One region of the Pseudoalteromonas sp. JB197 genome, then DNA from elsewhere that is predicted to be linked to it. Evidence: predicted binding sites of a transcription regulator. Region 1 holds the regulator's gene; the other holds the start of a gene.

Region 1 (5,808 bases):
AACCTTGGCACTTATTGTTATGTCATTGAACTTTAGAGGCGCACAGCGTATCAATAGAGTAGAAGGTGGTTTACTGCTAAGCGCATTTTTGATTTACCAAGGTTACATCTTTAGTCAAATAGGGTAAGAGTTGTCTATGACCAAGCTAAGTTTTATCGAGCAAGGGCTACGTGTTCTTGATATCGAGCGCCAAGCACTTTTTGATATAAAACAATATGTAGATGATAATTTTCATCAGGCATGTCAGCTTATGTATGACTGCAGTGGCCGTATTATAATTATTGGCATGGGTAAGTCGGGGCATATTGGCCATAAAATTGCGGCAACTTTAGCAAGCACTGGTAGCCCTGCTTTTTTTGTGCACCCAGGCGAAGCCAGCCACGGCGATTTGGGCATGATCACTAAAAACGATGTCGTTATGCTTATTTCTAACTCAGGCGAAACCAGTGAAGTACTTAATATTATTCCAGTGTTAAAACGCCTTGGTGCAAAAATTATTTCCATGACAGGAAATACACAATCAACCATGGCCACACTTGCTAACGTGCATGTATGCATTAAAGTAGAAAAAGAAGCCTGCTCATTAGGCTTAGCACCAACAGCCAGTACCACGGCAACACTCGCTATGGGCGATGCAATGGCGGTAGCACTGTTAGAAGCACGCGGATTTACTGCCGATGACTTTGCACTATCGCATCCCGGTGGCAGTTTAGGGAAGCGATTACTGCTCACCTTAAAAGATGTTATGCACAGCGGTGTAAATACGCCTATTATAACTACTTCGCAAACTATTAAAGATGCGCTGATTGAAATGACAGCTAAAGGCTTAGGTATGACCGCCATAGTTGACGATAATCAGCAACTCGCTGGGTTATTTACCGATGGTGATTTACGCCGTATTTTAGAGCAACGCGTTGATATTCATACCACGTCAATAGATGCAGTAATGACTAAATCGTGTACCACGGCAACCCAAGATATGCTTGCTGCGCAAGCGCTTAATATTATGGAACATAAACGTATTAATGGCTTAATTATTATTAATGAGCATAATCAGCCTATTGGTGCACTCAATATGCAAGACCTACTTAAAGCGGGAGTATTATAAATGCAATTTGGAGAGCTCTATCAAGCGCTAAGTGATGACGCTAAAGCGCGCGCAAAAAAAGTAAAGCTACTTATATGCGATATTGATGGCGTATTTTCTGATGGCCGAATTTACCTAGGCAACCAAGGTGAAGAGCTAAAAGCATTTAATACAAAAGATGGCTTTGGTATTAAAGCACTTATTAACAGCGGCTTTGAAGTAGCGGTTATTACCGGCAGGCACTCGCAAATAGTACAACAACGCATGACCAGCTTAACCGTACAGCATATTTATCAAGGTCAAGAAAACAAGCTTATTGCCTACCAAGAGCTTAAAAACAAGCTTAATTTAAGCGATGAGCAAATTGCTTATATTGGTGATGACGGCCCAGATATGCCTGTTATGGAGTTAGTTGGCTTTGCAGTCGCAGTAAACGATGCGCACCCACTAATTAAACGCTTAGCACATTACACTACGCAAATGCCGGGTGGTTTTGGTGCAGTAAGAGAGCTGACCGACTTACTTATGCTTGAAAACAATAAACCATTAACCAGCCAAGGCACTAGTTCATGAATATAGCGCGCATAGTCTTAAGCGTTTTATTCATCAGCTGTATGGTTTGGCTTTGGTACCCTTATTTTACTCAGATAAATGCGGTTGTTAAAGCCGACGCAGAAGTGATAGCTAAACCCGATTACACCGCCATTGAGCTAAAACAAACAGCTTTTGACGAAAACGGTGAAATTAGCCATAAAGTAACTGCGGTTAAAACGGAGCTTTACGAGCAGCTAGGATTTACCTTATTCGAAAAACCTACTTTTATATTGTACGACGATAGACAAAAAACGTGGCGTATAAATGCTGATGAAGCAACACTTTACGATGAAAGACAATTAATTTTAGAGGGTAATGTAACTGCCCAAAACTTAATTGATGGTGCAATGATAGACAAAATCACCGCCGACAATATTCAAGTAGATATAAAGCTACTCACTATGCACAGCGAACAACCCGTTATTATAACTGGACCGAATTTAAAGATCACCGGTAAAGGCCTTGAAGCCAATTTAACAACCGAGGTGATAAAACTAATTAACCATACGCGAACACTATATTATGACCAATAACCTTGCAAAAATACTTATTATTCCATCGCTTATACTTGTATTTAATAGTAATGCGGCAGAGCAAAGTACTTCCCCATTAGCTAATCAAATTTCTATTAGTGCTGACCGCCAAGAAGGCCAACTAAAAGAAAACGTTGGTATTTTTGAGAAAAACGTCGAGATAATTCACGGTAATCGTCGTATCACCGCCGATCGTTTAGAAGTACATAAGCGCGACGAACTTGGCGATAATAAACAACTATTAATTGCCACGGGCAGTCCTGCATATTTTGAAGAAAAGCAAGCAGATGGTACTGTCATGAGCGCCAGCGCTAACGAAGTACGTTACGATGTAGCGAAACGTTTTTTAACCCTAGTAGGAGATGCAAACATTTCTCAAGCTGGGCAAAAAATTACGGCTAAAAGCATCACCTACGATATAGAGCAACAGCTTATAAGTGCTGAAAAAGATGAAAACTCAACTGATCGGGTACACACTATTTTAGTGCCTATAGACGCAAAAAAAGAACAAAAACTCAATAAAGGTCAGCCATGAGTACATTAAAAGCAGAGCTATTAGCAAAAAGCTATAAAGGCCGTGAAGTTGTTAAAAATGTAGGACTTGAAGTAAAAGCTGGCAGCATTGTTGGTTTACTTGGCCCAAATGGCGCAGGTAAAACCACTACCTTTTACATGATTGTAGGCTTAGTACCTAGCGACAAAGGTAAAATATTAATTGATGATAACGATATTACCTTACTTCCTATGCACAGCCGTGCTCGTTTAGGTATTGGTTATTTACCACAAGAATCTTCTATTTTTAGAAAGCTCACTGTGTATCAAAATTTAATGGCTATTTTAGAAACGCGTAAGCAACTAAATAAACAAGCCAGGGAAGAAACCCTAAATAGTTTATTGGACGAATTTAGCCTGCAACATATTCGCGACAGCTTAGGTATGGCGCTATCTGGTGGTGAACGTCGCCGCGTAGAAATAGCACGTGCTTTAGCTGCAGATCCTAAATTTATATTGCTTGATGAGCCCTTTGCTGGCGTGGATCCTATTTCAGTACTCGATATTAAAAAAATTATAGAACACCTTAAAAATCGTGGTATTGGCGTGCTAATTACCGACCACAATGTAAGGGAAACCCTTGATGTTTGTGAAAAAGCCTACATTGTTTCTCATGGGGAGCTAATTGCATCTGGTACTCCTGAATTTGTATTAAACGATAAAACAGTACGTGATGTTTATTTAGGCGAGCAGTTCAAACTGTAATATTTATGTTATTACTATAAGCATCTGCTAAGATTAATCATATCAATTTATAAGGATTGTTAGAGATAAATGAGGCAATCATTACAGCTGCGCATGGGCCAGCAACTTACAATGACTCCGCAACTGCAACAGGCTATTCGCTTATTGCAGCTTAGTACCTTGGATCTCCAGCAAGAAATACAAGAAGCACTTGATAGCAACCCATTACTTGAAGTTGATGAACAAGATTACACGGAAGAATCAGCAGGTAAAAACGAGCAAAAAGCAGATGACATTACTGTTAGCGCCTCTGCTGACGACACCCCAAGCGAGTATGAGCAAGATAGCGGTGAAGCACTAAACAAAGACACCATAAGCGACGATATGGCCATGGATGTATCATGGGATGAATATATGAGCGCAGCGCCTGCCTCTTCATCAGGGCCAATGCCTGAAGATGAATCTATTTATCAAGGTGCATCAGCCGAAACCCTGCATGAGTACTTAATGTGGCAATTACAGCTCACTCCTTTTAGTCCTATAGACGAAGCTATTGCCATAGCTATTGTTGAAGCCGTAGATGACTCTGGTATTTTAACTATCAGTTGCGAAGACCTTTTAGCAAGCTTTAATCAAGAAAGTGATGACGAACACGAAGTAGAACTAGATGAAATAGAAGCAGTGCTAAAGCGCATTCAATTATTTGATCCTGTTGGTATTGCAGCTCGCAGCTTGCAAGAATGCTTATGCATTCAATTAAATCAATTTGATAAAGACACCCCTTATATTAACGAAACAAAAATGGTGTTAACTGATCATATCGATTTACTCGCTGCTCGCGACTATCGTACGTTAATGAAAAAAACTAAGCTCAAAGAAGAAGAGCTTAAAGAAATAATGACACTTATTCATACGCTTAACCCTAAGCCTGCGGATACTATTGTCAGAGAAGAGTCTGAATACGTTATACCTGACGTGTCTGTTAAAAAAATAAAAGGCCGCTGGGTGGTAGAGCTAAACCCAGATAGCATGCCAAAAATACGTGTTAACAGCCAATATGCGGCTATGTCTCGTACAGTAAAATCCAGCGGTGACAGCCAATTTATTCGCTCGCACTTACAAGAAGCTAAATGGTTTATTAAAAGCCTCGAAAGTAGAAACGAAACACTCCTGAAAGTAACTAATTGTATTGTTAAGCAGCAACAAGCGTTTTTTGAACATGGCCCAGAAGCCATGAAACCTATGGTATTAAACGATGTTGCCGAAATAGTTGAAATGCACGAGTCGACTATTTCACGGGTCACTACGCAAAAATATATGCACACTCCACGTGGCATTTTTGAGCTTAAGTACTTTTTTTCAAGCCATGTAAGCACCGAAAATGGTGGCGAATGTTCATCAACTGCCATACGTGCCCTGATTAAAAAGTTGATAGCTGCAGAAAACTTAGCCAAACCATTGAGTGATAGCAAGATTGCAGATATATTGGCTGAGCAAGGAATTAAAGTAGCTAGACGGACAATTGCAAAATATCGCGAATCTCTGGCTATTCCCCCGTCGAATCAACGTAAAAGCTTGATTTAAGACGTACAACAAAGAGGAAAATGCTGATGCAACTAAACTTAACTGGTCGTCATGTAGACATTACAGACTCATTAAGAGACTATGTAAATAATAAATTTGCAAAGCTGCAAAGACACTCAGATCACATAACTAATGTGCATGTTATTCTCGATGTAGAAAAATTAAGTCAAAAAGCTGAAGCAACAATTTTTGTAAGTGGCGCTGAGCTATTTGCATCGACCGAACACCAAGATATGTACGCTGCCATTGACTCGTTGATTGACAAACTCGATCGTCAAGTAATTAAACACAAAGAGAAGTTTGCTCGACACTAACACTATGAAATTAAGCTCACTTATATGCCTGGACTGCAGCAAAGCTGTGGTCCTTTTTAATAGTAAAAAAAGAATTTTAGAATTCATCAGTGAACTCGCGCATAAAAAAATGCCGTATTTACCTCAGCAAGATATTCTCACTGCTTTATTGGCAAGAGAAAAGTTAGGTAGTACCGGTATTGGCCGAGGAATAGCAATTCCACATGGCCGTATGAGCGGGGCACAAGAGCCTCTTGCCTTAATTTTAATAAGCGAAACCGCTATTAATTTTGATGCAATTGATAATCGTCCAGTTGATATTTTTGTTGCGCTTATAGTGCCCGATGGCGATAACCAGCAGCACTTGAAAACACTAGCCACAATAGCTGATAAACTAAACGATAAAGAGTTTTGTAAGCAATTGCGTGCGGCAAAGTCTGATGAAGCGTTATACCAAGTTATTTTGGATCAATCCTAGTTA
Region 2 (5,808 bases), 2.1 Mb from region 1:
GGATGCAAAAATACCTGCCTACGACATGATTAAAACGTCAGTTAATATTATGCGAGGCTGTTTTGGTGGTTGCAGTTTCTGTTCGATTACCGAACATGAAGGGCGGATTATTCAAAGCCGTTCGCAAGAATCAATAATTGAAGAAATTGAGCAAATTAGAGATAAAGTACCCGGGTTTACCGGGGTTATTTCTGACTTAGGTGGCCCAACAGCCAACATGTATAAATTGGGTTGTACTAGCAAAAAAGCAGAAAGTACCTGTCGACGTTTATCGTGTGTATACCCTGAAATATGTAAGCATATGGATACCGATCATACGCCAACAATTGAGCTGTATAAAAAAGCCCGTGAAGTTAAAGGCATTAAAAAAATATTAATCGCCTCGGGTGTACGCTACGATTTAGCCGTGCAAGATCCACGTTACGTTAAAGAATTAGTTACTCACCATGTAGGTGGATATTTAAAAATAGCGCCAGAGCATACCGAAGATGGACCATTATCAAAAATGATGAAGCCAGGTATGGGAGCGTACGATCAGTTTAAAGCGTTATTTGATAAGTACTCAAAAGAAGCGGGTAAAAAACAGTATTTAATCCCATACTTTATTTCGGCGCATCCAGGTACTAAAGACGAAGACATGGTAAACATGGCTTTGTGGCTTAAGTCGAACGACTTTAAACTTGATCAGGTACAAAATTTTTACCCATCTCCAATGGCAAATGCGACCACTATTTATCATACCGAGATGAACTCACTGCGTAATATTAAAAATAATACCGAAGTAGTACCTGTGCCGAAAGGTGCGCGCCAGCGTCGTTTACATAAAGCAATTTTACGCTATCACGATCCTGCGGGCTGGCCAATGATCCGCGAAGCACTGCGCAAAATGGGTAAAGCTAACCTAATAGGTAAAGCGCCAAATTGCTTAGTGCCAGAAGAAGGGCGCGACGAAAGAGCTGCAAAAGGAAGTAGTCGAGGTGGGCGCCCAGCATTAACGCGCCATACTGGTTTTAGCCAATTTCATAAGGCCAATACAAAACCAAAGGTAGCGAGTAATCGCCAAAGAGCTAAATAGAGCTCATAGTTTAAAAAGTAGTTACCCTGTTTGGCTTATTACTAAGCTTGGGCTTGATTACTGAATATATGAGTACTGAAAAAAATGCCGCTTATTTTGCAATAAGCGGCATTTTTTATGTAAGTTATTTAAGTAAAACTTAAATAATATCAATTTTGTTACGAATGATTTTTACGCCATCCATATTTTCTAAAAACTTTTGTGCCAACGCACGCTCAAAACCTGTTTGCGCTTTACCGTATAAATCTACTTCGCCATTTTTAACTTGTACGCGAATATCGCTTAGCGCTAAATTAGGGTTGGTACGCAAAGTGTGGGTAATCGATTGCTGTAAGTTAGGTTGGGTTGCTAGGCTGCTAACGACAACCATATTTGTTGTAGCACTCACTTTTGTAGCGCATGCTAATAAAAACAAACAACAAAATGATACTAAAGCGATAGTTAATTTTAAACGGCTCATAATCATATCCTTACATTGCAATTAATCGGGTAGCCAAATTAGGCGGAGTTACCATAGTAGTTACAATTATCGTTCCATATTTAATGTACTGAAAATAAAGGCTATTTTATTAAGTGGGAATTCAGGTGGGCAATAGTTACATAAAACTAAGTAGAGATTACATAGCCCTAAACCATGCAGTTATGGGGGGAGCAGGCATTAAAAAGCCGACATTTTTGTCGGCTAACATAATACTACTTACAGTATGCGCTTAAGTTACTTTTTCTTTTTTACCTTAGCTTTTTTCTTCGCTTTCATTTTAACCGGATCTTTACGCTTTTTAGCCGGCGGCTTAGCTTCTTTATGCTTTGGCTCTAATCCTTTAATAACACGGCGTTTAAGTTTTTGCTCAATATAGCGCTCTATTTTATAAAGAATGCCAATATCGTGCGCTTCAACCAGTGAAATAGCGATGCCTTTTTTACCAGCGCGGCCCGTACGGCCAATACGGTGTACGTATATATCGGCTGTGCGTGGTAGGTCAAAGTTTATTACATGGCTAATATCAGCCACGTCGATACCGCGCGCCGCTACATCGGTAGCAACTAATATACGGGTTTTGCCGCTATGGAAGTTTTCCATCGCTTTCATGCGTTTGTCTTGCGGCATTTCGCCGCGTAACCAGGCTGCTTTAACGTCGTTAGTTGTTAGTTCACCAATTAGCGTTTCAAGACGCTCACGGGTTTTAACAAACACTATGGCTTTAGTTACGTCTGGGCCATTAAGGGTATTAACTAACAGCTCAAGTTTATGATGATAGTCGTCGGCTAAATGTACCCACTGGTGAATTTTAGCCTTTTCTTTGCGTGACGATTCGGCTTCAAGCAATGCTGGATCGTTTAGCGTTGTTTCAGCAAACCTTTCAACACTGTCGCCTTCAAGGGTTGCTGAGAATAAAAAGCACTGACGACGATTTTTAGCTTCGTCACAAATACGGCTCATTTCTTTTTTAAAGCCCATGTCTAGCATGCGGTCGGCTTCATCAATAATAAGCATTTCTACGTGTTCAGCATGAAAGTTTTCGGTTTCTAAATATTCCATTAAACGCCCTGGGGTGGCGATTAAAATGTCATTATTTTTTTCAAAAATCTCTTTATGCGTACCATAGTTAATACCGCCTGTTACTACCCCAATTTTAAGGTTAGTACGTTTAGCAAGTAGTTCGCATTGTTCATGAATTTGATAAGCTAGCTCACGAGTTGGCGTCATTACTAATACGCGCGCAAAACCAGGATCACGACGCGGAAAATCCAATAAATATTGAATAGCCGGAATTAAAAAGGCGGCTGTTTTACCTGTACCTGTAGGCGCAGATGCTAAAATGTCACGCCCCTGAAGTGCTTCAGGAATAGCTTGTTGTTGAATGCTGGTTGGCGTTTCGTAACCCATTTTATTAATGGCGTCGAGTAGCTTGTTATCAAGATCAAATTCAGAAAATTGCATAGAGTGTCAAAAATAAAGGACAATGGCACTAATTATACTCGGTTACGCCTGCTTGGTGAATGAAAAGGTGAAAAAATGTCTGGTTTTGCATTTAAACAATTTAAAGTTGCGCACGAACAGTGTGCAATGAAGGTATCAACCGATGGTATTTTGCTTGGAGCATGGGCTAATTTAAGTAATGCCAACAGCTTGCTCGATATAGGTACAGGCACGGGATTGCTGGCGCTTATGTGCAAACAGCGCAGCCCCCAGTTAACTATAACGGCGGTAGAAGTTGATAAAAATGCTTACCAACAAGCGTTGCAAAATATTGCCGCTAGCCCGTGGCCAAATATAGAGGTGCACCAGCAAAGCATTCAAACTTTTAACAGCGCGCAGCCGTTTGATGTAGTGATAGCCAATCCGCCGTATTTTAATCACAGTTTAAAAGGTAATAATGAGGCGCGTAATATTGCGCGCCATACAGATGGTTTAAGTTTTGCTGAGCTAATTAGTGCTTTTAAAAAGCTCAGTCATGCAGGCTCAACCTTTAGCTTAATTTTACCCACTACAGAGGCTGCGGTGTTTATTGAACTTGCTACTCAAAATGGGCTTTATTTAAATACTCATTGCCAAGTAAAGGCGACGCCAAATAAAGCGATTAGCCGAAACCTAATGACCTTTAGCTATATAAACCAGAGCATTGTGGAATCAGCTTTGTGTATAAAAGATAATGAAAACAACTATAGCGAAGATTATATTACGCTATGCAAAGCATTTTATTTGAAGATGTAAATTGCCAAGTTATGTAGGTTATCTAGGGCGTGTTGAACTTTGTGGTATGAAAAACAAACAGCATGAAGATAAGGTATAATTGAATTCGCCAGAAAACTTTACACCGAACCTACATGCCAAGATTAATGTTAACAGACGGGACATGGAATGTCTTATCAAAAGTAATGTACTTAAGTGGTCGAATTTATAATAAGCCCAACCATAGAAAAACGCTCGAAGGCATACTGTATAAGATGCGCACAGGTATTCCATGGCGAGATTTACCTTCTGATTTTGGCCGTTGGAGTGCTATCTACAGACGGTTTAATTTATGGTCCAAAAAAGGGATTTTGAATGAACTGTTTCGCGCATTATCTCGTGATGCGGACATGGATTGGGTCTTCATTGATGGCAGTATTGTCAGGGCTCATCAACATAGTTGCGGTGCAAGAACTGCTGACAATGAATCAATTGTAAAGAGCCGAGGTGGAAATTCTACGAAAATTCATCTTGCAGTCGATAGCGGAGGGTTGCCTGTTTATTATGAATTATCCTGTGGAAATACGCATGATATCGTCCATGCAGAGTCACTCGTAGCTAATTGCCCAACAAGTAATATGGTTGTCGCAGATAAAGGCTACGACAGTGAAAAACTGAGAGCGTTTGTTCGTGATAATAACGCTACACCCGTTATTCCACGTAAGGGCAACAGTTTAGTAGGCAATGAAGATATTGACTGGTGCATGTACAAATATCGGCACTTGGTTGAGAATGCATTTGGCCGTATTAAGCAATATAGAGGGATAGCCACGCGGTATGAAAAGCTTGAACGAAATTATCATTCAATGCTCGCTTTAGCATTTACTATGATGTGGCTACCAATGTGGGCTGATTGATATATGTACTACAAAGATCAACAGCCCCTAGTAATAAAGGATAATTTACCTATTATGCATACGTATTCAGTTTTTATTTAATCAATTCTCAATCTAGTGTTAACCACTTGTAAATAACATCGAGTAGTTGTTTTGCTCGCTCAACAGTTGGATCACACACTATGAAACTCAATAAAATAATCACCACCGCAGGTTTAAGCCTAGGGTTGCTCTTACCGAGTATTGCCACAGCTACGCCCACCACATTTGTGCATTTGTTTGAATGGAATTGGCAAGATGTAGCGCAAGAATGTGAGCAATACCTAGGACCAAAAGGCTACGCTGCAGTACAGGTCTCGCCGCCTAATGAGCACATTACAGGAAGCCAATGGTGGACACGTTATCAGCCAGTAAGTTATGAACTGCAAAGTCGTGGCGGAAACCGTGCGCAGTTTATCGATATGGTAAATCGCTGTAGTGCAGCTGGGGTTGATATTTACGTTGATACGCTTATTAATCATATGGCAGCAGGAAGTGGCACCGGCACAGCGGGAAATAGCTTTGGTAATAAAAGCTTTCCTATTTATAGCCCACAAGATTTTCATGAAAGTTGTACCATTAATAGCTCTGACTATGGCAACGATCGCTACCGAGTACAAAATTGTGAACTCGTTGGACTTGCCGATTTAGATACCGCTTCAAACTATGTGCAAAATACCATTGCAGCATATATTAACGACTTGCAAGCTATTGGCGTAAAAGGCTTTCGGTTTGATGCTTCTAAACATGTTGCAGCAAGCGATATCCAAAGTTTAATGGCTAAAGTAAATGGCTCGCCAGTGGTTTTTCAAGAAGTGATTGATCAAGGTGGGGAGGCTGTTGGTGCCTCTGAATATTTAAGCACCGGTTTAGTAACTGAATTTAAATATAGCACTGAGCTTGGTAACACTTTTAGGAACGGCTCGCTTGCATGGCTGAGTAATTTTGGCGAAGGGTGGGGCTTTATGCCAAGCTCTTCTGCGGTAGTCTTTGTAGATAATCACGACAATCAGCGCGGGCATGGCGGCGCTGGTAATGTTATTACCTTTGAAGATGGCCGCTTATATGACTTAGCCAATGTATTTATGCTGGCTTATCCGTACGGTTATCCAAAAGTAATGTCG

What was found. The regulator sigma-54, encoded in region 1, starts transcription at its own class of promoters, with help from an activator protein. The targets are predictions, from matches to a motif close to GTTGGCACGNNNNTNGNNT.
Region 2: a site for sigma-54 is predicted at 1,596-1,614, ahead of CIK86_RS10840 (BON domain-containing protein). Genes of this name have one in related genera too.

Annotation. Positions count from the first base shown of each region.
Region 1 covers NZ_NRGZ01000001.1:167,282-173,089, reverse strand. The annotation lists gene CIK86_RS00795 (calcium/sodium antiporter) at 1-127, shown strand, start outside; gene CIK86_RS00790 (KpsF/GutQ family sugar-phosphate isomerase) at 137-1,108, shown strand; gene kdsC (3-deoxy-manno-octulosonate-8-phosphatase KdsC) at 1,109-1,660, shown strand; gene lptC (LPS export ABC transporter periplasmic protein LptC) at 1,657-2,214, shown strand; gene lptA (lipopolysaccharide transport periplasmic protein LptA) at 2,204-2,749, shown strand; gene lptB (LPS export ABC transporter ATP-binding protein) at 2,746-3,471, shown strand; gene CIK86_RS00765 (RNA polymerase factor sigma-54) at 3,541-5,034, shown strand; gene hpf (ribosome hibernation promoting factor) at 5,061-5,348, shown strand; gene ptsN (PTS IIA-like nitrogen regulatory protein PtsN) at 5,353-5,805, shown strand.
Region 2 covers NZ_NRGZ01000001.1:2,288,170-2,293,977, reverse strand. The annotation lists gene CIK86_RS10845 (YgiQ family radical SAM protein) at 1-1,075, shown strand, start outside; gene CIK86_RS10840 (BON domain-containing protein) at 1,215-1,535, opposite strand; gene srmB (ATP-dependent RNA helicase SrmB) at 1,791-3,017, opposite strand; gene CIK86_RS10830 (methyltransferase) at 3,093-3,791, shown strand; gene CIK86_RS10825 (IS5 family transposase) at 3,905-4,666, shown strand; gene CIK86_RS10820 (alpha-amylase family protein) at 4,828-5,808, shown strand, end outside.